2 regions of the Pseudoclavibacter sp. RFBJ3 genome follow, and region 2 is predicted to be linked to the other one. Evidence: riboswitches for the same ligand, from Rfam matches in the RefSeq annotation. Region 2 holds a riboswitch; the other holds the start of a gene.
The links. A riboswitch is a leader RNA that binds a small molecule or an ion and turns the genes downstream of it on or off. The one in region 2 is predicted to bind thiamine pyrophosphate.
Positions count from the first base shown of each region.

Region 1 (15,369 bases), on a different contig from region 2:
GGCGTTCGCTCGAGGCCCGCTGCGGCGAGGAGGCCCTCGTCCTCGAGGAGCTCGAACGGCGTCGTCTCGGCGATGAGCCCGCCTTCGGCGAGGACCAGCACCCGGTCGGCGTACGTGCAGACGGCGCGCAGCTCGTGGCTGGAGAAGAGCACGCCGCAGCCGCTGCGCGCGGTGCGATCGAGGGCGTGCATCGCGGCGATGCTCGAACGGCGGTCGAGGCCGAAGCTGGGCTCGTCGGCGAGGAGGAACGGCCGGTCGTGGGCGAGCATGGCGGCGATGCTCACCCGCCGCTGCTGCCCGCCCGAGAGGCGGAACGGGCTGTGGTCGAGGTGCGCCGAGAGGTCGAAGCGGGTGACCAGCTCGGCGATGCGCCCCGCGTCATCCGCTCCGAGGCCGTGCTCGATCTCGCGCCGCACGGTCGGCTGGGAGAACTGGTGCTCCGGGTTCTGGAAGATGAGGCCGGGGCGGGGGCCATGCACCTGGCCAGAGCGGGGCCGAGCGAGACCCGCGAGCGTTCGCAGCAGGCTCGACTTCCCGCATCCGTTGCGGCCGAGGAGTGCCACGACCTCGCCCGCTCTGAGCTGGAAGCTCACGCCTTGGAGGATCGCCTCCGAGGCGTTCTTGGCGCGAGTGCGCTTCGGCGCCCCGCCAGCGACGACGTCGAGGCTGTCGACGCTGAGGGTCTCCGCCTCGCGGCTCGGTGCCGAGGGCGCCACTGCGGCCGTCCCGGCCTCCGCGCGCGCCCCGAGCGCGGCGACCTGGTCCGCGACCTCGTCGTTCGCGAGTCCGCCCTCGAGGCCGGTGAGCGCGGCGAGCTCCGCGTCGAGCGGCAGCCAGCACCCGGCCTCCTGCAAGGCCGCTGCGTGCTCGACCAGCACGCGCGCCGTCGGGCCGTCGTGGGCGATGACGCCACCGCGCGCGACCACGACCGTTCGTCCCGGGAGGCCTGCGATGCCGCGCGCGCCCGCGTACTCGTCCAGCCGGTGCTCGACGAGCACGATCGTGGAGGCCCGTGCCGAGGCCGCGTCGACCGCCTTGCGCACCGACGAGATTCCCGCAGGGTCGAGCATCGATGTCGGCTCGTCGAGCACCAGGACACGGGGCTGCGTGACGATGGCCGCGGCGAGGGCCACGCGCTGGGTCTCGCCGCCCGAGAGCGTCGCCGTGCGACGGTCGGCGAGTACCCCCGCGCCGACGAGGTCAAGAGCCGCGTGCACCGCGGGCCCCATCGCCTCGGGAGCCCAGGCGTGGTTCTCGAGCGGGAACGCGATCTCGTCGGCGACGTCGGGGAGGCACACCGATGAGCTCGGGTTCTGCGCGACGACGGAGAGGTGCCGGGAGAGGCGCGGCACGTCCGACTCCTGCGTCTCCACCCCGCAGATGCGGATGCGCCCGCTGACCTGGGCGGGGACGGTATGGGGGATGACCCCGCTGAGCGCCTGCAGCAGCGTCGACTTGCCCGCCCCAGACGGCCCGATGACGAGCACGTGCTCGCCCGGCGCCACGCGCAGATCCACTGGCCCGAGCCCGTCTCCAGAGGAGTGGATCGCCTCGAAGCCGACCGCCTCGATGTCGGCGCTTGAGATATCGGTGCTCGAGATGTCGGCGCTCGAGCTGTCAGGCCGCACGGCGCACGGCGAGCGGCTTCGAGTCCTGCACGATCGCGAAGTTGTCGAGCACGCCGGTGCGCACGAGCGAATCGACGATGAGCTTCGCGAGCAGGCCGCCGAGGATGATGCCAGAGGCGAGCTGGATGCCGAAGCGCAGGAACAGGATCTCCTGGCCGTACCAGCCCGAGCGGAACGCCGAGTAGAAGAACACGAGGCCCGCGCCGAGCGCGCCGGAGATCGCATACCGCAGCCACCCGTACTTCCGGTACCGGCCGAGCGCGAACGGCAGCTCGCTGCCGATGCCCTGGATGGCGGCGGCGACGAAGAGCAGGGGGCCGACGGCCGAGCCGAGGAACACGACCTCGATGACGGAGGCGAGCACCTCCGCGATGACGCCGACGAACGGCCGGCGGATGATGGCGATCGCGATGGGCGCGACGAGCAGCCAGCCGCCGAAGAGGAAGTGCTGGGCGAGGTCGCCAGCTGGCCCCATCGCGATGGAGAGCGCAGTCCACGCCTGCACGAGCGCCCAGTACAGGAAGCCGAAGACCGTGCCGAGCACGACCATGAGCACGATGTCCCGCAGCTTGAGGCTCATGCGCGAGCCTCGGCTGCTGTGTCGATGGCTGAGTCTGCCTGGCCGCGCGCATGGCTGGGGCTGTTCAGGGAGATCGTGAGGTGGCTCGTCACGTGCTGCACGTGCGCCCCGACCCCCGCCCAAGCGACCGCGACCGTCTCGAGCACGCGCCCGAGGTCGCCGCTGAGCTTCGTCACGAAATGCTCGGAGGCCACGAACGTGCCGCTCGCCTTCGCCGTCTCGATGGCCGCGTAGATCTCGCGCATGTGGTCGGGCGTCCGCTCTGCCGAGCCCGCATCCTCGAGGGGGTAGAGCGCCCACTCCGCGCTCGCGAAGCTCCCAGACCTCCGCCCGCGGGGCGCGTCCACTCGCCTGGGGCCGGCGCCTCCAGGCAGATCGCAGACGGCCTCGCCGGGGCAGCCGCGAGACAGCAGCACCTGGATGGAGGCGTGCAGTCCCGTCGCCGCGATGTGCTGCGAGAGGTCGGTGAGCCAGCGCAGCAGTGACTGCTCGTCGCCGCCCGCGTAGGTGCTCACGTCGCCCGTCTCGAGCACGAGGCCGGAAGAGTCGGCGGCGTCGAGTGCGGCGAGGATCACGTCGACGTAGCGGTCGGACATGACCGAGACGGTGACTCGTGCGCCCACCCCGAATGCGAGCGGGTCTTGGGTGATGCTTTCCATGTGCGTGCCTTCCGTCGGAGCGTGACGGCACGGGTGAGTTGACTCCCTTCGCTGGCATTACCCAGATCAGGTTCAACGGTCGGAGTTCGAGTACTCCCTCTCAGCCCGACTCATCGGGCTCCCGTGCACGGCCACACTGTAGCCCCGGCGCCGTCCGCGCCTAGCTTCCTGCGCTCGTGAAGACCACGTGATTGCCTTCCGGGTCGAGCACCTGGAGGATCTGGAAGTGAGTGGCGTCTTCGATTCCACCGTGCTCGATCCTGGCCGCGTCGAGCCGTTCGGCGACACCGGCGAGGTCGTCCTCGGTGAACACCACCGTGGATCTGCCCGAGCGGCTCGAGTCGGCCCAGAGCTGCAGGCCGGCCTCGCTTGTGAAGTGCCACTCCAGAAGACCCGGCATCGGATTCTCGTCGGGGCCGCGCCCGAAGAGCCTGCCGTAATATTCCGTAGCCTGAGCCAGGTCGGACACGGTGATCTGCGCAAGTACGCCCTTGATAGCCATGCCCCGATGATGCTCGACGTCGGTGCGAGGAGCCTCCACGAACATGTCGCCACGTTGCGACGCGTAACGGGGCGCGTCAGGTGCCGTGGCCTCGCCGCGAGGCGCCACCTAGCGTCAGATCATGACGAACCCACACCGAATCCACCTCGGCGTCGCACTCGATGGCGCCGGCATCCACCCGGCCGCCTGGCGGGAGCCCAGCGCCCGTCCGGACGAGCTCTTCACGCCCGACTACTGGGTGGGGCTCGTCCAGCTCGCCGAGCAGGGGCTCCTCGACTTCGCGACCATCGAGGACTCGCTGGCGCTGCAATCGTCCGAGCGGCTGCACGACGACGATCGCACCGACGAGGTCCGGGGACGACTGGATGCGCTGCTCATCGCCTCGCGGGTAGCCCCCGTGACCCACAGCATCGGCCTCATCCCGACGGTCACGACCACGCACACCGAGCCCTTCCACGTCTCCAAGGCTGTCGCGACGCTCGACTACACGAGCGAGGGCCGCGCCGGCTGGCAGGCTCGACTCTCGATCGGGTCGGACCACACGCACTTCGGGCGCCGCGACCCGGCGGAGTTCCTGGAGACCCTCGAGCGTGCTTCGACTGCGGACATCGGCGACCTCTTCGCCGAGGCCAACGACTTCGTGGAGGTCGTGCGCAGGCTCTGGGACAGCTGGGAGGACGACGCGGAGATCCGCGACGCCTCCACAGACCGCTTCCTCGACGCCGCGAAGGTGCACCGCGTCGAGTTCGAGGGCAGATGGTTCAGCGTGCGTGGTCCGTCGATCACGCCGCGGCCGCCGCAGGGGCAGCCCGTGGTCGCCTCCCTCGCGCACGCCCAGGTGCCGTACGAGTTCGCCGCCGCGAGCTCCGATCTGCTCTTCGTCACCCCGTCGGATGTCGCCTCGGCCGTGAGCGTCCTGTCGGAGGTGCGGGCCGCCGAGCAGAACGTGGGCCGTGCCGGCGAGCCGCTCTCCGTCTACGTCGACGTGGCGGTATTCCTCGACGGGCCCGAGGAGACCGGGGCTGCTCGTCTCGCTCGCCTCGACGCGAAGGGTCGCACGCTGGAGCAGCCGCCCGCGGTGTTCGCCGGTTCGGCCTCCGAGCTCGTCGAGCACTTCGAGACGCTCTCGGCGCTCGGCTACGACGGCTTCCACCTGCACCCCGGGGTCGTGACGGACGATCTTTCCCGCATCGTCGCCGACGTCGTTCCCCTCCTCCAGCAGAAGGGGCTCTTCCGGGAGCGCTACGAAGCGCGTTCCCTGCGGGGCCTCCTCGGCCTGCCGACCACCGTCCCGAACCGCTACGCCGCCGTCTAGGCCCGACTCGATCAGGAGATCATCGTGACCAAGAAGCAGATCATCCTCGCCGCCTACGTCGGCGGAGTCAACGAGCACACCCTCTGGGAGCACCCGGATGCCGGGAGCCAGATCGAGTTCTCGACGTTCAAGCACGCCGCCCAGAAGGCCGAGGCCGGGAAGTTCGACTACTTCTTCCTCGCGGAGGGGCTCGCGCTGCGCTCGCGGCGCGGCGAGATCTTCGACCACGACATCGCGGGGCGCCCCGATACCATTCCCGTGCTTGCCGCCATCGCCGCGGTCACCGAGCACATCGGGCTCGTGGGCACGATCAACGCCACCTTCAACGAGCCGTTCGAGCTCGCGCGCCAGTTCGCCAGCCTCGATCATCTGTCGGGCGGGCGTGCCGGCTGGAACGTGGTCACATCGTTCGACGCGTTCACCGGTGCCAACTTCCGACGCGGCGGCTTCCTTCCGCACGCCGAACGCTACGAGCGGGCAGAGCAGACGGTCAACACGGTCAGGGAGCTGTGGGATTCCTGGTCGGCGGATGCGATCGTCGCGGACAAGGAGTCTGGCCAGTTCCTGGACTCCGCCGACGAGGGGCGCTTCGACGTCTCGACGAGTCAGTTCGATATCAGCGGTCGCTTCACGGTTCCCCGCAGTCCGCAGGGCAGGCCGATCATCGTGCAGGCAGGCATCTCGCCGCAGGGCCGCGACTTCGCGGCCGCCAACGCCGACGTCATCTTCTCCCCATACTCGCGCCTCGAGGAGGCACGAGACTTCTACGCCGACATCAAGGGTCGGGTCGAGGGCTTCGGCCGTAACCGGGACGACCTCAAGATCCTCCCGCAGTCGAGCTTCGTGCTCGGCGACACCCGCGAGGAGGCGCAGGAGAAGGCGCGCTGGGTGACGGAACAGCAGCTGAGCCCGCGCACCATCCAGGTGCGCCTCGAGCAGGTCTGGAACCGGGACTTCTCGGAGATCGACTTCGATGGTCCGCTGCCCGACTTCGACCCGGATGGGGAGAGCGCGCCGATCATCGAGGGCCGCGCCTTCACCTATGGCGACCGCCTCGCGACCGTGCGCAGGTGGCGCGAGAAGGCGGCGGAGAACGGCTGGAGCATCCGCGAGTTCGCGCGCCACGAGCTCGGCGGTGTGCGGTACGTCGGAACGGCGTCCCAGGTCGCCGAGGAGATCGACGACTTCGTGCAGAACGAGGGCTCGGACGGGCTGGTCATCGGCTCGCATCTCACGCCGGGCGGCATCGACGAGTTCGTGGACCACGTCGTGCCGATCCTCCAGGAGCGCGGCTCGCTTCGCGAGGAGTACACGGGGACGACGCTGCGGGAGAACCTCGGCATCCCCGTGCCCGAGCGAGGAACGCGCGCACCTTCGGCCTTCGCGCACTGACCCGGAACCCGCCCGAGGAGAAGAGGTGGGCGTCGGAGTTGAACTCCGACGCCCACCTCTTCGCTGTCCGGCTGCGTGCGCGACGCTGCGTTCGACTACGAGTTCGGGTAGGTCTCGCGGAGGATGCGTCCGAGGAGGGCGGCGATCGCGCCCGGCCCGGATCCTTCGGCGACGCGCTCGACGTCGGCGTTGTAGTTGGTGTTCGTGTTGATGTCGTACACCACCTGACGGCCGTCTTCGGTCTCGATGAACTCGATGCCGGCGATCTCGAGGCCGATCTCCTTCGTGAACGCGATGAGGCGCTCGACGAGCTCGTCGTGCCCGCCCTGTCGGAGCGAGAAGATCGAGGTGCCTGGCTCTGGCGCGAGCTCAGCACCTGGGGGCACGACCGGGCGCCCAGTGTCTGGGTCGATCGCGCAGGCATCCGCCGGGCAGAGCTGGAACCCGCCGTGGATGGTGTCTGCCGCGATCGAGTAGATGTGCTCGCCGCCGACGATCTCGACGCGGGTGATGAACCCGCCTGCCGGTCGCAGGTACTCCTGCAGGAGGGTGATGCCGTCGAGCGGCTCCTCGAACTCGGGGGAGTCGAGGTAGTTCTCGAAGTCGGCGAACGCGTCGAAGCGGCGCACGCCGAGGCCCTTGCCGCCCTGGTTGTGCTTCGTGATGAAGGGTGTCGGGAACTCCCTCGCCGCGTCCCGCAGTCCCTGCTTGCCGATGACGGCGACCGTGCGGGGCGTGTCGATGCCGGCGCGGCGCAGCAGCGTCAGCTGGTCGACCTTGCTGACCTCGAGCTCGATGGCCCGCCGGCCGTTGACGGTGCGCCGGCCGGCAGCCTCCACCCAGTTGAGCACCGAGCGTGCGTAGTCCTTCGAGAGTGCGTGGTCTCGGGTGTGCGAGGAGGCGCTGATGCGGGACCAGAAGATGCCCTCTGGCGGGAGCGCGTCGATGTCGAGCACGCCCTCGACGAGCCGCCACTCGACGACCGGGACACCGGCCGCGTGGAAGGCGGCCTGGAACGGCGGCCACCATTCGGGGTTCTCGTGCAGGGCGTAGACGACAGGGCCAGCAGCTGCGGGCTGGGGGGAGGGGGATGCGCTCATGAGAAGAACCCTTCGACATCGAGTGCGCCGCCGGCCGCGTCGAAGTCGGCGCGTGCGGCGGCACGGAGGTTGGAGTCGGCGAGGAAATCGGCGGCCACGAGTGCGAGGCCGGTGCTCGCATCGGCGATGGCCGTGCTCGCGGCGTCGCTGGTCGCGTACTGAGCGAACTCACGTGTGTGCAGGCTCACATCCGGTGGGCTGATGGCGATGACGGGGTGGATGCCCGGCACGCGAACGCTCACGTTGCCGAAATCGGTGGAGGCGGCGAGGTGCGATGGCACGGACGCCTTCGTGAGGACGCGTCGGCCCCGCGCCTCCTGGTGTACCGCCCACCGCTCGGAGAGGGGCGTGTTGTAGCGCAGCGGCATCGTGAACGGCTGCGGGTCCCACTCGACCTCGACGCCCGTGCCGGTCGCGAGGGCGATGCCGTTGGCGATGTCCTCGAGGCGCAGGCTCAGCTCCTTCAAGGTCTCCGCCGCGTTCGAGCGGACGTAGTACTCGAGCTCCGCGAACTCCGGCACGACGTTGGGGCGCTGCCCGCCGTCGAGGATGACGCCGTGGATGCGGTCGCCGGGGTAGAGGTGCTGCCGGATGAGGCCCGTGGCCTGGTAGTTGAGGTTGGCGGCGTCGAGCGCGTTCCGGCCCTGGAACGGCGAGGCTGAGGCGTGTGCCGGGACGCCGTAGTAGCGCACACGCAGGATGCGTCGCCCGATGAATGGCTGGTCGGTGACGTCGTAGCCGAACGGGTGGATCATGATGGCTGCGTCGACGTCGTCGAATGCGCCGGCCCTCGCCATGATCTCCTTCCCGTTGCCGCCCTCTTCCGCGGGCGTGCCGTAGAGCACGATCCGGCCCGCGGGGAGTTCGTGGCGGCGGCTCGCCTCGACGAGCGAGAGGAAGGCGCCGACAGCGGAGGCGGCGATGATGTTGTGCCCGCAGCCGTGCCCGACGCCGGGCAGGGCGTCGTACTCGGCGAGGATCGCGACCGTCGGCGCCTCCGTCGAATCTGGTTTCGCTTCGCCGACGACGAGCTCCGCGACGAGCGCCGTGTCGAGCCCGAAGGCTCCCAGCTGTGCCGTGATGCCGTGCTCTGCGAGCAGTTCGGCGATGTCGGCGACGCTCTGCGTCTCCTCGAAGCCCTCCTCGGCGTATTCGAAGATGCGGTGGGAGAGCTCGACCAGCTCAGGCTGCAGGGAATCAGCGGCCGCGCGGATGGCCGACGTGTCCTCGATGGAGGCTCCGTCGTGCGGTGAGGTGATGGGCGGCGCGGCGGCCGCGGCGATGGCGGTCTCTGCGGCCACGAGATCGAGGTAGGTGCTGCTGGGAGTCGTGGGAGATGCGCCCACCCGGATTCCGCGGGTCGCCCCTGTTGCTCGGGGTGCGCTGGTCGGGTCTGCTGCTTCGCTCACGTGGTGTGCTCCTTGCCGCCGGCAGCCCCGGGTGGGCCGTCCGCATCCATCGTGCCTCGATTCTCCGGGAGCGTGGTGGGCCGTGTCGGGGTCGCCGTCGTGGGCCGTAACGTGAAGCTGGATTACAGTGGCAGCGTGATGTTCATCCTCGGTGCCGTGCTGCTCGGGCTCAGCCTCGCGCTCACGACCTGGGCGCACTTCCTTGTCGGACGGGCGGGTGCCGGGCGCAGGCTGCCGATCTTCAAGGACCCGCCGGGGACGCCGAAGCTCGCGAGCTGGCTGCGCATGGGCGGGGCCCTCCTGGCCGTCGTCGCCGCCGGTCAGCTGTGGCACGTCATCGGGCTCTTCGCGATGCTTCCCGTCATTCTCGTTCTGTTCGTGCCGGGGCTCGTCATGCATACACGGCACGAGCGCGCGCTTCGCCGCTGAGATCCACGATCATCTTGCCCGTGTTGGCGCCGCGCATCATGTCGAGGAACGCCTGCACGGTGCTGTCCAGGCCGTCGACGACCGTCTCGTCGTAGGCGATCTCGCCCGCCCGCAGCCACTCGACCATCCGCGGCTGGAACTCCCCGGCGAGGTGGCCGTAGCCTCCGACGGTGAAGCCCTCCAACCGCAGGGCTTGCTTGATGAGGTTGGCCATGTTGTCCGGACCCGCTGGCTTCTCGCGCTCGTTGTAGCTCGAGATGGCACCGCACAGCGCCGCTCGGCCGCCCCGGTTGAAGACGTCGAGGGCCGCCTCGAGGTGGTCGCCTCCCACGTTGTCGAAGTACACGTCGATACCGTCTGGCGCCGCCTCCGCGAGCTGCTCCCGCACGGGCCGTTCCTTGTAGTTGAAGGCGGCGTCGAAGCCGTACTTCTCCGTGAGGAGGGCCACCTTCTCGTCGGAGCCCGCTGAGCCGATGATGCGGCCGGCGCCGAGCTTGCGGGCGATCTGTCCGACCGCGGTGCCGACGGCACCCGCCGCACCCGATACGAAGACCGTCTCGCCCTCCTTGAGGCCCGCGATCGCGGTGAGGCCGACGTAGGCGGTGAGGCCGGTCATGCCGAGCATCGAGAGGTAGAGCGACAGCGGGACGCCGGGAATCTCGGCGACGACGCGGAACGACGCCGCGTCCTCCTGGGCGATGTCGCGCCACCCGAATGCGTGGAGCACGTGCGCCCCGACCGGGACCTCGTCACTGGCCGACTCGACCACGACGCCGACCGCGCCGCCGGTGAGCGTCTCGCCCAGGGCGTAGGGGGCGACGTAGCTCGGCGCGTCGGTCATGCGGCCGCGCATGTACGGATCGACCGAGAGGAAGAGGTTCTCGACGCGCACCTGACCTGGCTGCAGCTCGGCGTACTCGACCGTGACCGTGCGGAAGTCCGTTTCCTTGGGCCACCCCTCCGGGCGGGAGGCGAGCTGGATCTGCGTGCTGATGGCGGTTGAGGTCATCGCGTCAGACAATCACAGCATTCTGACCATACCGGTCGATGACTACATTCGTAGTGGATGCACTACGCCCGTAGTTTCTGTGTCGAGATCTCTGCGTCTAGAGTTCGGGGGTGCCCTCCACGCGTGATCGTTCGCTGACCGCCGCCCTCGAGCTCCTCGCATCTGGCGGGATGCGTGCGCTCACGCACGCGCGGGTCGACGCCGAGGCGGGGCTCCCGAGGGGGTCGACGTCGAATCACTTCAGGACCCGTCAGGCGCTCATCGAGGGCGTCATCGGTCGCTTGGAGCGCAGCGACTACGCCGAGTGGCTGCTGAGCTACGAGTGGGGCGAGCCGAGCGTGGAGCGATTCTGCGCGGCGATCTGCGCTGGGGTGGACGACATGACGGGCGTCGGCCGCACGCAGACGCTCGCCAGGTACGCCCTGGTCCTCGAGGGAACCCACAACGCGGTGGTCGCCGAGGCGATCCGGGTGGGCCGCGATCGCCTGCGGGGCTGGGCGGCGGGTGCCATCGCAGGTCTCGGCGTCGACGATGCCGAGGCCCGTGCATCTGCGCTGTTCGCGTTCATCGACGGGGTCGTCCTGCACCGGCTCTCCCTGCTAGAGGAGGACCTCCCCGACGCGTCCGTCGACGTGCAGCCGACCGTGCGGCGGATACTCGCTTCGCCTGACGCCGTGCCTTCCGCCTAGGGCTGGAGCTCTGCCGCCCAGGCTGAGGTCGCCGCGGCGATCTGTTGGCGCCCGTCCTCGTCGGGGATCGTCGCGGTTCCGTCGCCGGACTGCGGGCCGTAGTTGCCGAACATCGCGTGGTTCGCGCCTTCGATCTCCAGGGTCTCGGCGTCGGCGGGGAGCAGGCCGCGTGCGTCCGCTGCCTTCTGCGGGGTGCTGAGCCCATCGGCGCTTCCTGTGATGCTGAGCACGTCGAGCGATTCGTCGTCGGCGAGGTCGTTGGCGCAGTAGCTGCCGAACAGCAGCAGGCCGGCGACGTTCGGCGACTCTGCGAGCTGGCAGGCGCGGACTCCGCCGAGGGAGTGCCCGCCGACGGACCAGGTGGTGACCTCGGGGGCGGCGGTCGTGTAGTCGTCGAGGGTGCGGGTGTCGAAGAACGCGAGGTTGAGGAGCGGCTGCGGGATGACGACGGTCATGTTGTCGTCGGTGACCAGGCTCGAGAGCTTCGCGGCGTAGGCCGACGGCTCGACCTTGGCTCCGGGGATGAACACGAGTCCGGTGTCGCTTGGCTCCTCGCTCGGGCTCAGCACGAGGGAGCCGTCGACCTCGGTGACCGAGATGGCTGGGTTGTTCGTGACCGATGCGAGGGGTTCCGGTTCGGCTGCCATGACCCCGACGTTCGCCCAGATCAGGAATGCTGCGATGGCGACGACGAAGACCGCGGCGATGATCGAGAAGGTCCAGATCAGCGCGCGTCGCAGCCGGCTGCGTCTGCGTCGCGGTGGCTGCTGGTTCGGGGGAGTTGCTGGCACCCGCCGAGGATATCGCTCAGCTGTGGGAGGGGTGCTCGACGAGGGTGGTGCGGCCGACGGGCTTCTCGAACGCGAAGACGGGGAGGTCGAATTCCGGGATGCGTCGCTCGCCGCCTTCGAAGCCCGACGCTCGGTAGAGGGCGACTGCTTCGGGCTGCCGAGAGCCGGTGGTGAGGAAGATGCGGGTATAGCCGAGGTCTCCGGCTGCTGCGTCGAGTTCTCGCAGGACCCGCTGGGCGAATCCGCGGCGGCGGTGCGTGTCGCGTGTCCACATGCGCTTGACCTCTGCGGTGGTGGAGTCGTATCGGCGGATGGCGCCGGCGGCGACGAGGAGGTCACTCTCGAGGATGCCGATGAAGGCGCCGTCGGGAGGCGTGAAGTCGGTGACGGGGTACGCGGTGATGTCGTCTGTGTAGAACTCCCGGTACCTGGTTCGGTACTCCGCGTCGAGGATGTCGAGCACTTCCGACACCTCGGCAGAGGTGATGTCGAGGTGGCGGACGGTGAGCGCGTTTGTCATGCGCACATGGTGCTCCGCCTCCGGGCGTCTCGCTCTTCGTTCGGCCCCCAGGTGACGTCGTGTTTCGCCCCGCGAAGCGCGGTGTCGTCTCGTGTGCCCATCTTGCGCAGGTTGCTGTTCACCCGGACCAGGGATTCCTACGCTGACGCGACGACCTATGCAACCGGTGCCGAACGAAAGGGCAGATCATGAGCATCACGCTCCGCATGACGCACGGCCAGTTGACCGACAAGCGCACGACGGGCGGGCGCACGACCGAGGCACGCGCGTCTGATGGACATGCGGCCGGCGCTCCTCTGTACGTTGTTCGCCTGCAGCAGGTGCTCTCGCGGGTCGTCCTCTCAGAGCGCGCAGGGGTTGGAGAGCAGAGGCTTCTGCTCCGCGGCGTCGGTATCGAAGAGGTCTAGCTCGGGGAGTGAGGAGGTCTCGCTCGGCGAGGCCTCAGAACGGCGGAGGGTCGGTGCCCGCGTCGCGTTCTCGCCGGGCGCTGCTGTCCCGCTCGACGTCCGGTCCTGTGCCTGTGCCTGTGCCTGATCCTGCGTCTGTCTCTGTCTCTGTCTCTGTCTCTGTCCCAGGCGCAGGCGCTGACCTTGACCTTGCATCCGCCTCACTCGTTGCCTTCGGCGGGCGGGTGCTTCCGGCATCCGCCGACGGCACGAAGCGAACGCCTTGCCTGTCGGGTCTGTCTGTCAGGACTTTTCCGCTTGGTGTCGTCCACTGGAGGACTCCGCCTTCGAGCTGCAGAACCGACCACGGCGTTGCGTGCCTCATGACGTGGTGGAACACGCAGAGGTGCTCCAAGTTGTTCGTGCAGGTTGCACCGCCGTGCTGCCACTCATGGGTGTGGTCGATGTGGCACCCGCGTGCTGGGAGTCGGCAGCCGGGGAATCGGCAGTGCACGTCGCGCGCCGCGAGGAATCGCCGCATCGCCGCTGTTGGCTTGTAGGTGTCGACGGCCTGGACGGTGCCCGTGATCGGGTGGGTGAGAATTCTCGTGAACATGGGGGCGTTGGCCGCGAGACGCTTGGCTTCGTCGAGCGGTACCGGTGTGAGGCCGTCGAGCAGAGCCGGAGGGTGGCCGGGGTCGCGTTCGTCGGCGAGCAGCGTGGTCGTGGGGATGACCAGGTGCACCTTCGCCTGGACCCCGGATGCCAGGGGTGCGGAGTTCGGTTCGCTCGTGAGGAGCTGGTCGCAGATGAGGTCGGCGCTGACCTCGCCGAGGGTGCGCTCGTCGGCGGCGCCGTGCGGCACCTCTCCCGTTGCTTGAGCCTTCTGCGCCCGTGATCGAGCTCGCAGGACGAGTGTCGCCTGCTTTCTGACTCTGTCCCGGACGGCGGTGAGGAGAAGGAGTGAGCCGCCGACGTGGAGCACTCCGTGTCCGTCACCGGAGTCGGTCACGGACACGAAGCCCTTCATGCGCGTCACCTTGCGCCGCTCGGCGAGTGGGACCCGCGTGAGTTCCTCTGCGATGCGGGCGGTCAGCCGCTTCAGTGCCGCGTCCGTCAGGATCTGGGTGCTTACCTCGCGGAGTGCGAGGTCGACGTAGCGGGCACGCAGGGCGGTCTGCTCGGCTTCGACCTCGTGGGTGACGAGGAGCCCTGAGCTGACGATGGCATCGAGGTGGCGACCGGAGATGCGCCCGTCGGCCACGGCATCCACTGCGGCAGGAAATTCACGCACGGCGTTCCACGAACCGGCGAGCTGCCTCATGACGAAGCCGTGCTTCGCCTGCACCTCGATCGAGATCTCTGCCGAGATCGACCGTACGTGCATGCCCATCTCGGGATGCCCTTCGGCGAGGTCGAGGAGGTAGCCGAAGTTGTACGCACGAGCTTCGAGCAGGATCTGCTCGGCGTCGATCGCGCGCTTGGCGGATTCGATGCGGGCGGTCTCGGACAGGATGGTGGCGCGTTCAGCGGCGACGGAAGCCGAATCGTTGACATCGAAATGCCACCGCTCCTCGAACTTCGCCGCCGCTTGGTACATGGTCCGATCGTAGCATCAATCGAATGTAGATTCGAGGAATTGTGAATAACATTCGAGGCAAGATCGCTGCGATCGACGCGTCCTCAGGCCTGCCTCAGGGCAGCTGCCTCGCGACGAAGCCGAGCGCGGCGGCCGTGTCGACGATCTCGGTGACGGATTCGCGCGGTACGACGACCAGCGGGTGGGCGTCGCTGTCCTCCTCGAGGAACACGAGCGCGAGCCCCACGGGCGCGAGGAGCGCATCAGCTGCGGCGGCTGCTGTCGGCACGTCGCCGTCCACGTCGCCGACCTCATCGGTGTCGAGGCCGAGGCGGACGATCCGCGGAACTCCGGCCAGGGCGTCTGCGAGCTCCATGCCTGTGTCCTCGGCGTGGAGGTAGGCCAGTGCTCCGCAGTCGTCGAGGGCGTCGATGAGCGCGCCCCAGGCCTCATCCGCGCCGTCGTCCTCCTCGACGCCGCTCTCGTCTCGGTCGTCGCCGGACTGGTCCTCGCCCTGGTCCTCGTCCTCGTCCCGAGAGTCGCCCTCGAGAGCCTGCTGAACGCTCGGCCAGATCTCGGGGTCGTCGTCGATGAGCGTGCAGAGGCGTTGCCAGGCGGTGTAGTCAGTCACGGCCCCGAGGGTACCTGCCCACCCGGGGCCGCGCGGCTGGTCTACGCTCCCGCGACTGCCGCGATGAGGGCATCCACGTCGTGCTCGGTGGTGTCCCAGGAGCAGAGGAAGCGGACGAGGCCGCGAGACGCGTCCCAGGTGTGGAACGCGTAGCTCTCGCTGACGCGCTCGGCGACCTCGCCGGGGAGAATGGCGAAGACGCCGTTCGCCTGGCGGGGGAGTGGCACTGAGCAGCCGTGGACGCCCTCGATGCCGGTGGCGAGGCGCGCGGCCATGGCGTTGGCGTGTTCTGCGTTCTCGCGCCACAGCTCGTCGCCGAACAGCGCGAGGAGCTGGGCGGAGATGAAACGCATCTTCGATGACAGCTGCAGGTCGATCTTGCGGGCCTCTTCGGTGCCGTAGACGGCTTTCGGGTTGACGACGACAACCGCTTCGGCGGCCAGCGCGCCGTTCTTGGTGCCGCCCAGGCTGATGACGTCGGCCCCGGCCGCGCTGGAGACCTCGGCGAGCGTGCAGCCGAAGTGGGCGGCGGCGTTCGAGAGGCGCGCGCCGTCGACGTGCAGCCACATGCCGCTCGCGTGGGCGACGTCGGCGAGCGCCCGAACCTCATCTGGCGAGTAGGCGGTGCCGACCTCGGTCGCCTGGCTGATGCTCACGGCGAGGGGCGTGGCCCGGTGCACGTCGCGGCGCACGGCTGCGGCCCGCTCGATGTCCGCCGGAACGAGCTTGCCGTCCGCCGTCTCGACGGTG
Region 1 is NZ_PSXZ01000009.1:374,130-389,498, reverse strand. Features, by position in the region: gene C5E07_RS11185 (ABC transporter ATP-binding protein) at 1-1,628, opposite strand, end outside; gene C5E07_RS11180 (ECF transporter S component) at 1,618-2,208, opposite strand; gene C5E07_RS11175 (YkoF family thiamine/hydroxymethylpyrimidine-binding protein) at 2,205-2,867, opposite strand; TPP riboswitch at 2,893-3,002, opposite strand; gene C5E07_RS11170 (VOC family protein) at 3,028-3,369, opposite strand; gene C5E07_RS11165 (LLM class flavin-dependent oxidoreductase) at 3,491-4,684, shown strand; gene C5E07_RS11160 (NtaA/DmoA family FMN-dependent monooxygenase) at 4,709-6,076, shown strand; gene C5E07_RS11155 (RimK family alpha-L-glutamate ligase) at 6,172-7,176, opposite strand; gene C5E07_RS11150 (M20 family metallopeptidase) at 7,173-8,585, opposite strand; gene C5E07_RS19790 (hypothetical protein) at 8,721-9,014, shown strand; gene C5E07_RS11145 (NADP-dependent oxidoreductase) at 8,977-10,023, opposite strand; gene C5E07_RS11140 (TetR/AcrR family transcriptional regulator) at 10,134-10,712, shown strand; gene C5E07_RS11135 (alpha/beta hydrolase) at 10,709-11,503, opposite strand; gene C5E07_RS11130 (GNAT family N-acetyltransferase) at 11,520-12,023, opposite strand; gene C5E07_RS11125 (hypothetical protein) at 12,212-12,430, shown strand; gene C5E07_RS11120 (HNH endonuclease signature motif containing protein) at 12,465-14,009, opposite strand; gene C5E07_RS11115 (hypothetical protein) at 14,104-14,619, opposite strand; gene C5E07_RS11110 (low specificity L-threonine aldolase) at 14,661-15,369, opposite strand, start outside.
Region 1: linked by a shared signal. The riboswitch ahead of C5E07_RS11175 (YkoF family thiamine/hydroxymethylpyrimidine-binding protein) and the one ahead of C5E07_RS06535 (ECF transporter S component) in region 2 are both predicted to bind thiamine pyrophosphate.

Region 2 (15,369 bases):
GCTTCGGCGCATCCAGCAGCAGGAGTTCCTCACCGAACGCCCCGACGCGCAGCTCAGGGTCGTCGGCGAGCGAGGTGGCTCGCCAGATCCGCGGGAAGATCGCGCCGGCAGTTCGAACCTCATCGCCCGAGTAGGAGCCGTGCAACTGCAGCACGTTCGCGCCGACCGCTCCCGCGATCTCGGCGGCATGCGTGGCCGACATGTCGTGCACGACCAGCACCCGATCGACGCCCGCCGCAACGGAACCGAAGATCTTCGCGGCCTCCTCCGCAGAACGCCTGCGCGGGCTCGTGCGGCTCATGACGATGCCGACCGCGTCGGCTCCGCTCTCGACGGCAACCGCCGCCGACTCGACAGAATCCAGGCCACACACTTTGACGTACACGCGAGCATCCTAGGACGTGGATGCAGGAGAGGTCGCCTCGCTCCCCCGTGAGGTGTCAGCGCTGCGGAGCGCCCGCGGGAGCCGCAACCAGGTCGCGCCGCCGCTTGGGCGCGATGAACTCGAGCAGGGAGAAGACCGCGAGCGCGACGAGGGCACCGGCGCCGGCTGCCCCCAGGGCGACGAGCAGGAAGCTCGACACCACTGAGAGGACGACGGAGGCTGACAGGTTCACGATGCTCAGAGCGACGAGGAGCAGGAGAATGGCGGCGGCCAGCACTCCCCAGCGCGTGCGGTTGAGCAGGTGCGGCCGCACCGATCGGACGATGCGCAGCACGATTCCGACGCCGAGGACCATGCCCCAGAAGGCGAACTGCGCGACCGTCTCATGGGTCAGGGCCTCCCCGAAGACGTCGATCATGGCCCCATTCTCGCGGGCCGCGTCGCACCACGCCAGCGAGCGGACGCTCTGGCGCGTCGAGCAGCTCAGTCGCGCACTGCGGCCAGTCGGAACCGCCGCTGCGTGACGACGATCGGCCGCGCTGCGTCGAGGCGACGCAGCGTGCTGATGTTGGCGTCGACCTCGAAGCCTGGGACATCCCACGGCACCAGGGCCATGTACTCGACCAGCGCACGAGCATCCGCGAACGTCATCCGCCCAGTCCACTCGTCGGCGAGCTCGATGCGGAGCCCGGCGGCTGCCACCTCGCTGCTCGCGTTCGCCAGCGTCACGTCGTCGTGCAGCGGGTCCCCGCCGAACCACTCTCGGAGCTCGTGCGCTTCCCGTCCGTCGACCTGCTGGGTCAGGAACCGGCCGCCCGGCGCGAGCACACGGGCGACTTCCCCGGCGTCGAAGGACTCGTGGCGGCACACGACGAGGTCCAGCGACGCATCTTCGAACGGCAGGGAGTCACCCGCCTCGGAGTCGTAGCGGTGCACGTCCACACCGAACGGCGCCAGGTTCCGCCTCGCGATCTCGACATTCGGCTCCCACCCCTCGGTTGCCGCGATGGCCAGGGACTCGGCGGCGGCACCGAGGTCGCCGATGAGCTCGATGAGCCGCTCGCCGCCTCCCGTGCCGAGGTCGGCGATGCGCGTGGCAGTCGCCATCGCGGCACGGCACTCGGCAGTGAAGTCCCAGTGGGGTTCGTCGGCGGTCATGCGCCCGTCCAGGGCGGAGAAGTCCCAGCCGACCATGGCGGCGGCGTGCGCAGCTCGCCACTCCTGCGGGCGGGAGCATTCGTCATCGGACACAGGGGCACCCTAGCGAGGCGCGCGGGTATCGAGCCGGGAGGCCCTCTCGAGGACACCTCGTAGGCTCGCGTCATGACCGCTTTCGAACTCGCATCCGCCCGGCCCGTCTCGGAAGGCGAGCTCGAGCTCGTCGAAGCCGCCCGGTCGACGATCGATGCGACGACGGATGCTGGGCCGGATGAGGACGGCATCCACACGGTAGGGGCTGCCGTGCGCGCGGCGGACGGCCGGGTGCACGTCGGCGTGAACCTGCACCATTTCACGGGCGGGCCCTGCGCCGAGCTGGTGGCGCTCGGCTCGGCCCGCGCCGCTGGTGCCCTCGAGCTGACGCACATCGTCGCCGTCGCGAACCACGGCCGCGGGGTGATGAGCCCCTGCGGGCGTGACCGCCAGGTGCTCGCCGACCACTACCCCGACATTCGGGTGATCCTGCCCGGCCCCGACGGCCTGATCAGCGTGGTCGCACGCGAGCTCCTCCCCGTCGCCTACGACCACGCCTCGGCGCAGGTCTAGCCGCCGGTCCCTGTCCAGCCACCCTGCGACACAATGAGCGGATGGAGATGTCGCGGGAGAACTTCGAGGCCCTGGTCGTCGACGAGCTCGATGAGCTGCCGGACGAGATGGTCGACGGCCTCGACAACGTGATCTTCGTCGTCGAGGACCGGCCAGAGGACGGCTCGCTCGACCTGCTCGGCGTCTACGAGGGGTTCGCGCTCACGGATCGCGGCCAGTACGGTTTCGGCGAGCTGCCCGACCGCATCGTGCTGTTCCGCGAGCCGCTCCTGTCGATCTGCGACGACGAGGAGACCCTCCGCGACGAGGTGCACACGACGCTCGTGCACGAGATCGCGCACTTCTACGGCATCGACGACGCGCAGCTCCACGAGCTCGGCTGGGCGTAGAGCCTCCCGATTCGCGCGTCCCCGGTACGCTTCCCGGATGCAGCAGACGCCACCAGCCCGCGGGCCCCTCCGGCCAGGACGCCTCCTCTGGGGAATCGTCCTCGTCCTGGCGGCACCAGCCTTCGCACTGTGGATGGCCGTGACCGGTCTGCTCTCGGCGCTTGCTGCCGCGAGCATCACGGTCGACGCCGTCGGGCCCATCCCACCGCTCGTCGAGGCCGGGCAGACGCTGCTCTCCGCGTTCGCGTTCTGGGCGATGTTCGTCTCGGCAGGTGCTGGCCTCGTCGTGCTGATCCTGCTCGGGGTGCGGAGCATCCAGGCGGCTCGTCGCACAGCAGGCGCGGCCGGTCCGACGTTCGGCTCCGTGCTCTGGGGGTGGGCATTCGCGATCCCACTCGCGACGGGAGTCGGCGCGCTCGCCGGTCTCCTGCTGCGGCCGGTCGCCGACAGCATCGGCACCGGCCTCTCCCTCGACGCCGGTCCCGGCACCAGCATCGACTACGACGACGCCGTCTACGGCCTCATCGTCGGCGGCACCTGGCTGCTCGCGGCGCTGGTGGGGCTGGTCATCGCCGTGATCTTCACCGTGCGCTACGTGCGCGCTCGCCGCCGGCAGAGCTCAGACCAGACGGGCACCGGCCCGCGTTGACGGCACTGCTCCCGCCGCGAAACCCCGTCACGCGCCGGGCACGGCCTCGATGATGACGTCGGCGAGCAGGAACGGCGCATTGCGTCGCCAGTGCTCGCGCTCTTGAGCCGCCCACATCTCCCAGAACTCCTCGAAGACGCCGACGTCTGCAGGACGCGAGAGCGCCCGCGGCTTCCGGTGGGCCTCGTCGAGCTCTATCCACACGCTCGTCGTCGCGAGGGGCGCGCTCTCGTGCGACAGCGAACCGCAGCCCTCGACGATGAGCGGCGCGGAGCCGTCGAGCTCGCGCCACGGACCGGGCGCATCCGCCGCCCAGTCCCAGCTCTCATAGCCGGGGCGGTGCGGGAGCCCCGGCTGCTCGGGATGGAGCATGTCGCGGTGCACCGCCTGCGAGGCGGCAGCGAGGCCACCCCAGCCCGGGTAGGCGTCGTCGAGGGACACCAGCTGCGCGCTCTCGAAGCCGCGCGCCCGGAACTCCGCCAGCAGCTCCCCCGCGAGCGTCGTCTTGCCCGAGCCCGACCCGCCGTCGATGATCACGACCGGGCGCGAGCCGCGGGCATCCGCGAGCACGCGGTCCAGCAGCGCCGCGACCCCGCTCACGCGCTGCCCACGAGCCGGTACGACCCCGCCGCGACGGCCACTCCGATAGCCGCGCCGGCGATGACCACTGCCGCAAGCACGAGAACGAGGTCCCGCCAGCCGAGATGTGAGGGGCGAGCCCACGTCCGCGTGATTTCCTCGGCGCCGAAGCCGCGAGCCTCCATGACGGTCGCCAGTGTCCCAGCCCGTCGCAGCGCGAGAGCGAGCAGCGCGAACGCCATCGTCATGAACCGTCGGATGGCACCCGAGTCGCCGAGACCGCGAGCGCGGCGCGCCTGGCTCATCGCCGTCCAGTCGTCGCGGAACACGGCGAAGAGGCGGATGCCCGCGAGCGCCGACACCACGAACCTCGCCGGGAGGTGCGCGACCTGCGCCAGACCGTCGGCGAGGCGGGTCGGGTCGATGCGGCTCAACGCGACGAGCGTCGGCACGCCGATCGCGAGCACGCGCACGCCGACGGCGATCGCGAGCTGGATGGAGTTGTCGGTGATGTTCGCGTAGAGGAACTGCCCGTAGCTCGCCCCGCCGGGCTTGGCGTACAGCAGCATGCTCGTGGCGGAGACGGGGGCGGCGATGAGGAGGATCCAGCTCGATCGCAGGACCTCCATGGGGCGCACTCCGGCGACGCCGAAGGCGAGGAGCGAGAACGTCAGCGCGACGGCCGCCGAGACGACATCGAGCGTCGTCAGCAGGGGAATCGAGTACATCACCGCCGCCAGGAACGGCGTGACCGGGTTCACGCGGTCGAGGAACCGTCCGCCGACGGGGAGCACTTCGAGCGGCACGCCGTCGGCATCGACCTGGGGCGATGTGGCCGACCGTGCCGGGCGGGAATCCGCCGAGGCGACGCCCGCGCCGCTGCCGATCATGCTGGCACCTTCTCGTTCTTGCGGTCGTGGGCTTCGATGCGGATGCGCTGGTCGCCGAGCACACGCACGAGCTGCTCGTCGTGAGTCACGGAGACCAGCGAGTGCCCCTCGGAGACGAGGCGAGACATGATCGTGACGAGCTCCGTCCAGGTCCTGCGGTCCTGCCCGAAGGTGGGCTCGTCGAAGATGAGCACCCGAGGCGCCGTCGCGAGCACCGTCGCGACGGACAGCCGACGCTGCTCGCCGCCGGAGAGCGTGAAGGGGTGCGCTTCCGCGAGGTGCGAGAGGCGCAGCGCCGCGAGCAGCTCGTCGACGCGTTCGCTCGTCTCGCGTCTGCCGCGCCCCACCGCATCCGGTCCCACCTCGAGCTCGCGCCGCACCGTGCCCGCGACGAACTGGTGCTCGGGCTGCTGGAAGACCGTGCCGATCCTCGTCAGCAGCTGACGGGAACGCCAGGCAGACGGATGCGGGCCGACCGGGCCCGCCACGCGGAACCTGCCGAGCGCCCAACCACCCCGTCGACGGTCAGCGTCTTCGCCAGCTTCACGCAGGGCACTGCTCGCACGCACGTCGCCCGCGACTGGCTTGAGCAGGCCAGCAAGCGTCAGCGCCAGCGTCGTCTTGCCCGCGCCGTTGGGCCCGAGCACCACCGTCGACTCCCCCGCCCGCAGCGTCGCGCCGAACTGCGTGTGCAGCGGATGGTCGGCACGCCCGAACCCGAGGCCGTCGGCGACGAGCAGGTCCTCCCCCGGGGCGCGCTCGCCCCGGGGAACCGAGGGTTCGTGGCCGCCTATCCACACACCCGCCGCGAGGAGCGACTCCCGCTGCTCCTCCAGGATCACGTCAGGGGCACCGTCTGCGAGCAGGTGCTGCTCAGTGCCGAGTACGACGACCCGGTCGACGCTCGAACGCCACACATCCACCCGATGCTCGATGACGATGAGCGTCGCGCCGGTGACCTCCGCGGCACGCACAACCGCCTCGCGAACCTCCTCGACACCAGCCGGGTCGAGGTTCGCGGTCGGCTCGTCGAGCAGGATGAGGTTCGGCCGCATCGCGAGCACGCCCGCGATCGCGAGGCGCTGGCGCTCACCGCCGGACAGCTGCGCGGTCGAGCGGTCGAGCGGCATCCGCAGCCCGACGGCGTCGAGCGCCTCGCGCACCCGAACCCAGGTCTCGGCGCGCGGCACACCGAGGTTCTCGCAGCCGAACGCGACGTCGTCGCCGATTCGGGCGAGCACCGTGTTCGCCTGCGGATCCTGCAGGACCAGCCCCACCGCGCCGCGCGCATCCGTCGGATGCCTGCCGTCGACCAGCAGCGAGCCGAGCTCCTGGCCATCGTCCTCGTGGTCGCCGAGCACCCCGGCAAGAGCCGCCAGGAGCGTGGACTTGCCCGCCCCCGACGGCCCGAGCAGCAGCACGGCCTCTCCGGGCTCGATCGTCAGGTCGAGCTGGCTGACCGCCAGCTTCGCCCGGTCGGCGTGGCGCCAGCCCCACCCCCTCGCCTCGACTCTCGCGCCCACGAGCGCTAGCCGATTCGCTTCGCGCTTCTGCCCGCCGCGAAGCGGTTCAGCGCGCCAGTGGCGGCGAGTGCTCGCGTGAGCAGCCAGCCGACGACTCCGGCCAGCACCGCACCGGAGACCACGACCGCGACGAGGTAGATCGTCAGGAATTCAGGGCCCTTCTCGATGTTCGCGCTGAGGAACAGCTCGAGCACCCACGCGGCGACGGCAGCACCAGCGCCCGCGAGCATCGCGACGCTCAGACCGAAGCGCTTGTAGAGGAAGAGCGCGAAGATGAGCTCGGCGCCGAGGCCCTGCGCGATCCCCGAGTAGACGGTCTCGATCGACCACTGGCTGCCGAGCAGCATGGAGACGCACGCCGCGAGCACCTCGACGAAGAGCGCAGCCCCCGGCTTGCGGATGATGAGCCCGCCCAGCACGCCGCCGAGCAGCCAGATGCCGACCGCGATGCCACCGAAGCCCGGCGTCAACGCGTCCATCGTCGTGAACCACAGGTAGCCGACGCTGTTCCAGAAGATGAAGATGAGGCCCGTCGCGACACCGAGAACGGCCGCCGTGACGATGTCGATGACACGCCAGCGGAAGCGGCTCTTCGGCGCCTTCGCCTGAGCCGGGACCTGCGCTGCCGCAGTCGGAGATGGAGTCGAGGAAGTTGTCATGCTGTGTGCCCTTTCGAGTGAAAGTGCACGGGCGCAGAGCCGTGGGCGACCCTGCTCGGAGATGTGCCTCCCTGCGCTGGCATTACCCAGATCAGGTTTGACGGTCGAAGGCTTGAGCCTTCCTCTCAGCCCGGACTACCGGACTCCCGTGAACACCCCGAGTATAGGCCGTACCGCGGCCCGAGCTACTTCTTGAGCGCCTTGATGAGCCGCGGGAGGGCGTGCCCGACCGTCCACACCAGCGGAATCGACACGACGAGCAGCGTGATGATGTTCGGGCGGAAGCTCGTGCCGAACTCGTCATCCACGTACGCGCCGACCGGCACGGCCATCCCGCCGCCACCGCCGCCCGACGAGTTCTCCTGACCCTCCTCAGTGCTCTCGCCACCCCCATAGCCGTACGAGACGAGAGCGACCGGAAGGATCGTGGACTTGCCGAGTTCCACCTTCTCGCCGTAGGCGAGAGTGACGCCGAGCTTCTTGACCGAGTCCGTGAGGTTCTGTGTGAGGTTCGTCATGCGGCCAGCGTAGGTCGTCGACATGCCTGTCAACCAGGAGAAGTCCTGTGTGCTCGCGGGCGAGAGCGCTCCCACCCTTTGGTAGCTTTAGTGCCTGCATCCACACGCGATGTTCTTCGATGAAGCAATAGGAGCGTGCATGAAAACGTGGCCCGGAAATGCCTACCCCCTCGGAGCGACGTTCGATGGAAGTGGCACCAACTTCGCGATCTTCAGCGAGGCCGCCCACAAGGTCGAGCTGTGCCTCTTCGATGACGACGGCAACGAGGAGCGGGTGAGGCTCTACGAGCAGGATGCGCACGTCTGGCATGCCTACCTCCCTCACGTGCAGCCCGGCCAGCAGTACGGCTACCGGATGCACGGCGACTACGACCCCGTGAACGGAAGCCGCTGCAACCCGGCGAAGCTCCTCCTCGACCCGTACGCGAAGGCGACGACGGGCGAGATCGACTGGGACCAGTCGCTCTTCAGCTACAACTTCGGCGATCCCGACTCGTTCAACGACCTCGACTCAGCGCCCCACATGATGAAGGGCGTTGTCATCAACCCCTACTTCGACTGGGCTGGCGACCGGAAGCCGGGCATCCCCTACAACGAGTCCCTCATCTACGAGGCGCACGTCAAGGGGCTCACCGAGCTGCACCCGGATGTGCCCGAGGAGATCCGCGGCACGTACGCCGGCATCGCGCACCCCGCGATCGTCGAGCACCTCAAGCGCCTCGGCGTCACCGCCATCGAGCTCATGCCCGTGCACCAGTTCGTGCAGGACAGCACCCTCATCGAGAAGGGGCTCCGCAACTACTGGGGGTACAACACCATCTCGTTCCTCGCCCCGCACGCCGACTACGCCTCCCAGGGCACGGCAGGCCAGCAGGTGCAGGAGTTCAAGTCGATGGTGCGCACGCTGCACGCCAACAACATCGAGGTCATCCTCGACGTCGTCTACAACCACACGGCAGAAGGCAACCACCTCGGCCCGACCCTCAGCTTCCGCGGCATCGACAACGCCGCCTACTACCGGCTCGAGGAAGACGACAAGCGGTACTACACCGACTACACGGGCACCGGCAACTCGCTCAACATGCGCCACCCGCACTCGCTGCAGCTCATCATGGACTCGCTGCGCTACTGGGTCACCGAGATGCACGTCGACGGCTTCCGCTTCGACCTCGCCTCCACCCTCGCCCGCGAGCTGCACGACGTCGACAAGCTGTCCACCTTCTTCGACCTCGTGCAGCAGGACCCGGTGGTCTCGCAGGTGAAGCTCATCGCCGAGCCGTGGGACGTCGGCCCCGGCGGCTACCAGGTCGGCAACTTCCCACCGCAGTGGACGGAGTGGAACGGCAAGTACCGCGACACCGTGCGCGACTTCTGGCGAGGCGAGCCGTCAACGCTCGGCGAGTTCGCGAGCCGCATCACCGGATCCGCCGACCTCTACGAGCACTCCGGACGCCGCCCCTTCGCCTCCATCAACTTCGTCACGGCCCACGACGGCTTCACGCTGAGAGACCTCGTCTCCTACAACGAGAAGCACAACGACGCCAACGGCGAGAACGGGAACGACGGCGAGAGCCACAACCGCTCCTACAACCTCGGCGTCGAAGGCCCGACCGATGACCCCGAGATCAACGCCATGCGCGCCCGGCAGCAGCGGAACATCATCGCGACGATGCTGCTCAGCCAGGGCGTGCCCATGCTCCTCCACGGCGACGAGCTGGGGCGCACCCAGAACGGCAACAACAACACGTACGCGCAGGACAGCGAGATCAGCTGGGTGCACTGGGAGAACGCCGACGAGCCGCTCGTCGAGTTCACGCGGGCCGTCGCGCAGCTGCGCGCCGACCACCCGACGTTCCGTCGACGCCGCTTCTTCAACGGCCGCGTCGAGGAGCGCGCCGAGGGATCCGCGCTGCCCGACATCGTGTGGCTCTCGACCGACGGCACGCAGATGGCATCCGAAGACTGGAACGCGGAGTTCGTGAAGTCGATGGGCATGTTCCTCAACGGCAACGCCATCGCCGGACGCGACGAGCGGGGCGAGGAGATCACCGATGTGAGCTTCATGGTCTACTTCAACGCCAGCGAGACAGTCGTCGAGGCGACCATCCCGAGCGTCGAGATCACCTCCCACTGGGACATCGTCATTGACACCTCCGGCATGCACACCGACCTCGAGGCCGTCGAGCCGGGAGCAACCATCCCGCTCGAGCCGCGCTCGCTCGTCGTCCTGCGCGAAGCGGAGCTCAACGAGAAGCCAGACCATTCGGTCGCCGCTTCCGTCGCCGCGATGACAACCCCCATCCCCATCATCACGCGGCCGCCCCTCGGCAGCTGACCCAGCCAGAGCCACCTCAGAAGCACCTCGCGCCACGGAGACCATGATGCGCATCCCATCCAGCACGTACCGATTCCAACTGACGTCGGAGTTCGACCTCGACGCCGCGACCGAGCAGCTGCCCTACCTGGAGCGGCTCGGCGTGGGATGGGTGTACCTCTCGCCCATCCTCCAGGCGACCCCAGGCAGCACGCACGGCTACGACGTCGTCGACCCCTCGAGGGTCGACGACGAACGTGGCGGGCGCGAGGGGCTCGAGCGGTTCTCCGCGAAGGCCCGCGAGCTGGGCCTCGGCGTGCTCGTCGACATCGTCCCGAACCACATGGGAGTCGGCACGCCACGCGACAACCCGTGGTGGTGGGATGTGCTCGAGCACGGCCAGCAGGCCGCGCACGCCGAGTCCTTCGACATCGACTGGGAGGCGGGCGGCGGCAAGCTCCTCATCCCAACGGTCGGCGACGACGACATGCCCAGGGAGCGGGGCGACGCGATCGCCAACGTGACCGTCGACACCGAGGCCGGCGTGCTGCGCTACCACTCCACCGAGTACCCGCTCGCGGAAGGCTCGGCACCCGAAGGCGCATCGGTGCGGGAAGTGCTCGACAACCAGCACTACCAGCTCATCCACTGGCGCCAAGGCGACAGCCGCCTCAACTACCGCCGCTTCTTCACGATCACCTCGCTCGCGGGCATCCGCGTCGAAGACGAGCACGTGTTCGAGGAAGCTCACGCGGAGATCCTCGACTGGATGCGTCACCGCCTCGTCGACGGGCTCCGGATCGACCACCCGGACGGACTCCGTGACCCGGGCGGCTACCTGCGCCACCTCGCCGACCGAACGCGCGGAGCGTATGTGCTCGTCGAGAAGATCCTCGAGGGCGACGAGGCGCTGCCCGCCGACTGGCGCACGGCAGGGACGACCGGCTACGACGCGCTCGGCCAGATCGACCGGGTGCTCGTCGACGCCGACGCCGAGGAGCCGCTCGACGAGCTCGCGGCGGGAGCAGACGGCGACCCGGTCGACTGGGAGCAGCTCATCCACGAGGCGAAGCGCGCCGTTGCCGACGTGTCACTGAACGCCGAGATCCGCCGCATCGCGCGAGAACTGCGCGCGACGGGCCTCGAGGACGACCTCATCGAGGACTCCGTCGCCGAGATCGCCGCCCACTTCAGCGTGTACCGCAGCTACCTTCCGACGGGCGCGAACCACCTCGCCGATGCGGCCAGGGCCGCCACCGAGCAGCGACCAGATCTCGCGGCGTCGATCGCCCGCGTCCTGCCGTTCCTCGAGGCGCCAGAAGCCGAGGCCGCGCTGCGTCTGCAGCAGACCACCGGCATGATCATGGCGAAGGCCGTCGAAGACCGCTCGTTCTACCGCTACGCACGCCTCACCTCCCTCAACGAGGTCGGCGGCGACCCGAACGTCTTCTCCATCACCCCGGAGCGGTTCCACGAGCTCCAGACGGCACGCGCCCGTGACTGGCCAGACGCCATGACCACGCTGTCGACCCACGACACGAAGCGCGGCGAGGACACGCGCGCACGCATCACCGCCCTCAGCGAGGTCCCCGAGTTCTGGGCGGAGAGCGTCGCCGAGCTCCAGAACGTGGCCCCCATCGATGACAACGCGTTCGCGCAGCTCACCTGGCAGGCCATCGTCGGCGCGTGGCCCGCATCCCGCGAGCGCCTCACCGACTACCTCGAGAAGGCCGCGCGCGAGGCCGACCTGCACACGAGCTGGACCAACCCGGACGAGACGTTCGAGGGGCAGCTGCACGCGGCCGTCGACGCCGTCTTCGACAACCCCGTCGCGTCGAACGTCGTCCAGAACGTCGTCGCCGAGACGCAGGAGGCGGGCTGGTCGAACTCGCTGACCGCGAAGATCGTGCAGCTCACGATGCCGGGCATCCCCGACGTCTACCAGGGCACGGAGCTGTGGACGCGCACCCTCGTCGACCCAGACAACCGGCAGAGTGTCGACTACTCGTCGCGCACTGCGGCGCTCGACGCGATCCTGCACGGGGCGGTCCCCGCGATCGACGACTCCGGTGCCGCGAAGCTGCTCGTGACCGCGGCCTGCCTGCGCCTGCGCCGCAGCCGACCGGAGCTCTTCACCGAGTACGAGGGCATCACCGCCGACGGGCCGGCGGCAGAGCACGCACTCGCGTTCTCGCGGGGCGGTGCCATCACGATCGGCACGCGCCTCCCCATCGGCCTCGAGCAGGGCGGCGGATGGATCGGCACGACCATCCCCCTCCCCGAGGGCGAGTGGATCGACCAGCTCACCGCAGCCGTCTTCACGGGCGGCAAGGACGTCCCGCTCGCCGCGCTCCTGCAGCAGTACCCCGTGGCGCTGCTCGCCAGGTCCTAGCCGGCACCCGCATCCACACCACCTCGCTTCCCACCAAGGAGTTTTCCCCGTGCGCGATTCCCGCTTCGATGTCTGGGCACCACACGCCGAGACGCTGACCCTGCACCTCGACGGCACCGAGCTGCCGATGCGGCGCACCGACGGCGACTGGTGGGTACCGGACACGGCGCTCGAGCTCGACGAGGACACCCACGACTACGGCTACCTCGTCGACGGCGACACGACCCCCATCCCGGACCCCCGCTCGCGGTGGCAGCCGGACGGCGTGCACGGCCTCTCGCGCACCTTCGACGCCGACCGGCACCCGTGGGTGGACGGCGACTGGACCGGCCGCCCGCTCGCGGGGTCCGTCATCATCGAGGTGCACATCGGCACCTTCACCCCCGAGGGCACGCTCGACTCGGCGATCGACCGCCTGGACCACCTGCAGGAACTCGGGGTCGACTTCGTCGAGGTCATGCCCGTCAACGCGTTCAGCGGCACCCACGGCTGGGGCTACGACGGCGTCGACTGGTTCGCCGTCCATGAGGGCTACGGCGGACCCGCCGCCTACCAGCGCTTCGTCGAGGCCTGCCACGAGCGTGGCATCGGCGTCATCCAGGACGTCGTCTACAACCACCTCGGCCCCTCCGGCAACTACCTGGGCAAGTTCGGGCCCTACCTCTCCGATCACCACGCCACGGCGTGGGGCGACACCGTCAACCTGGACGGGGAGAACTCCGACGAGGTTCGCGCGTTCATCCGTGCCAACGTGGCCATGTGGCTGCGTGACTTCCACGTCGACGGGCTCCGGCTCGACGCCGTCCACGCCCTCATCGACGACCGCGCCGTGCACATCCTCGAGGAGCTGGCCCGGGACGTCGCCGAGCTCGAAGCGCACGTCGGTCGCCCGCTGACCCTCATCGCCGAGTCCGACCTCAACAACCCACGCCTCATCACGTCGGACGAGGCAGGCGGCTACGGACTCGACGCCCAGTGGTCGGACGACTTCCACCACGCCGTGCACGTCAACCTGACCGGGGAGACCAGCGGCTACTACGCCGACTTCGAGGGTCTCGAAGCCCTCGCGAAGGTGCTCGAGAAGGGGTTCTTCCACGACGGCACGCTGTCGACCTTCCGAGGGCGCCATCACGGTCGCCCCCTGCCGGCTCACACGCGCGCCTGGCGGCTCGTCGTCTCGTCGCAGAATCACGACCAGATCGGCAACCGAGCCATCGGCGACCGCCTCACGGCGACGCTCTCCCCCGGCCAGCTGGCCATCGCGGCCACGCTCGAGCTGACCTCGCCCTTCACCCCCATGCTCTTCATGGGCGAGGAGTGGGGCGCCACGACCCCATTCCAGTTCTTCTCCTCCCACCCGGAGCCGGAGCTGGCGAAGGCGACCACGGAGGGCCGTATCGGCGAGTTCGCGCGCATGGGCTGGGACGCCGCCGTCGTTCCGAACCCGCAGGACGTCGCGACGTTCGAGCGGTCGAAGCTCGACTGGAGCGAGCTCGAGAAGCCGGAGCACGCCCAGCTCCTCGAGACCTACCGCGAGCTCATTGCACTCCGCAGGCGGGAAGCGGACATCACCACGCCCTGGATCGATGCGAGCAGCGTCGAGGCGTCGCAGGAAGACGGCACGCTGGTCATCACGCGAGGCGGTCTTGTCATCGCCGTGAACTTCTCGGCGGACGAGCGGGAGCTTCGAGTCGACCGAGCCACCGAGGTGCTCTTCTCCACGGATGCACGGGCAACGCTCGGCCAGACCACCGGCACCGTCGCGGGCGCACCGGTGGGCGCGTCCGCCGTCCCGCTCCGCCTTCCAGCTGAGAGCGCCGCCGTCCTCCGCGTCAGCTAGTTTCCGACCGGCGTCGCGGGGGTCCCGGAAGGAACGCCGCTCCGCGAGCCCGGGGCGGCGCAGAGTCGGCGGCGGCCCGCGCTGACCAACATCAGTGCACATTCGGACGCAGCCGACCAGAAACCGGCACAACCGCCAGAATTTGCACTGAAGTTGGACACGCGCACCGCGAACCGAGCCCGAAATCGGAGCGCGCGGCCGGGCGGGGCGGACCGGCGCACCGCCGAAACCGGGACCGGGACGCCGCTCCGCGAGCCCGGGGCGCCGCAGAGTCGGCGGCGGCCCGCGCTGACCAACATCAGTGCACATTCGGACGCAGCCGACCAGAAACCGGCACAACCGCCAGGATCTGCACTGAAGTTGGACACGCGCACCGCGAACCGAGCCCGGAACCGGGGCGGGGAAGACCGGAACCGGGGCGAGGAAGACCGGGCGGGGCGCTGTTCGCCTGGTGATTGCAGCGCCTCGGCGTACCCTGTCGCGCATGTGCAGAAACATCACAGAGCTGCGCGGGCTCGAACCAGCCGCGAACGACAACGAGATCGAAGCCGCCGCCCGCCAGTACGTGCGCAAGGTCTCCGGCATCACGCACCCGACCGCGCGCACGCGCGAGGCCTTCGAGAAGGCGGTCCGCGAGATCGCGCACATCACCGAGCACCTCCTCGAGGACCTCCCGGAACGGCGCCAGCCGCCGAAGACCGTGCCGCCGTTGCGTCGCCCCGAGGTGCAGGCCCGTGTCGCAGCACGCGAGGCGGGCGCCACCACGACAAGCGGCGCAAAGGCGGCATCCTAGGCACGCACACCCGGCCGAGCCCGCTGTCTCAGTGCTGGTTCGGGGCCTCGTCCTGCTTGCGGTTCGCGCGTTCGCTGATGCCGACCGTGCCGTCGCTGCGTTCCCCGCGGCCGAGCAGTGACGCCGGTCGAAGCGCGAACTTCCCGAAGCGGGCGACCGCCTGGTCGACGGCGCGCTCCGCCGCTTCCCAGTCGTCGTCCTCCTCCGCCCCGAAGAGCGACAGCTGACCCGAGCTCCCCGCCTCCACGAGCCGCTCAGCACGCACGCCGATGAGGCGCACCGGCCTGGGCGGCACGAGAGCCGCGCGCAGCATCTCCCGCGCAGCGAGGTACAGCGAGTGGCCAACATCGCTGGGCTCGGCAAGCGTGTGCGAGCGTGTGATCGTCGAGAAATCGGACCAGCGCAGCTTGATGCCGACCTGGCGCGCCTGCAGCCCCGCGCGACGCAGGCGCGTCGCCACCGCATCCGCCTGAGCCCGCACCTCGCGCTCCAGGAAGACGAAGTCGGTCACGTCCTCCAGGAACGTCTGCTCGTGGCTGATCGACTTCTCACGGCTCGCCTCCTCGACTCCCCGCTCGTCCCTCCCCCACGCGAGTGCGTGCAGCTTGCCCGCCCCCGCCTTGCCGACCGCCCGCTCCAGCACGGGCCCCGGCGTGTGCGCGAGGTCGAAGACC
Region 2 is NZ_PSXZ01000005.1:66,088-81,456, reverse strand. Features, by position in the region: gene C5E07_RS06580 (phosphoribosylanthranilate isomerase) at 1-385, opposite strand, end outside; gene C5E07_RS06575 (hypothetical protein) at 441-803, opposite strand; gene C5E07_RS06570 (class I SAM-dependent methyltransferase) at 869-1,636, opposite strand; gene C5E07_RS06565 (cytidine deaminase) at 1,709-2,149, shown strand; gene C5E07_RS06560 (metallopeptidase family protein) at 2,191-2,538, shown strand; gene C5E07_RS06555 (hypothetical protein) at 2,576-3,187, shown strand; gene C5E07_RS06550 (cobalt ABC transporter) at 3,215-3,787, opposite strand; gene C5E07_RS06545 (energy-coupling factor transporter transmembrane protein EcfT) at 3,784-4,656, opposite strand; gene C5E07_RS06540 (ABC transporter ATP-binding protein) at 4,653-6,179, opposite strand; gene C5E07_RS06535 (ECF transporter S component) at 6,185-6,838, opposite strand; TPP riboswitch at 6,890-6,999, opposite strand; gene C5E07_RS06530 (hypothetical protein) at 7,024-7,356, opposite strand; gene glgX (glycogen debranching protein GlgX) at 7,496-9,691, shown strand; gene treY (malto-oligosyltrehalose synthase) at 9,735-12,062, shown strand; gene treZ (malto-oligosyltrehalose trehalohydrolase) at 12,112-13,902, shown strand; gene C5E07_RS06510 (DUF2277 domain-containing protein) at 14,387-14,695, shown strand; gene C5E07_RS06505 (DNA polymerase IV) at 14,724-15,369, opposite strand, start outside.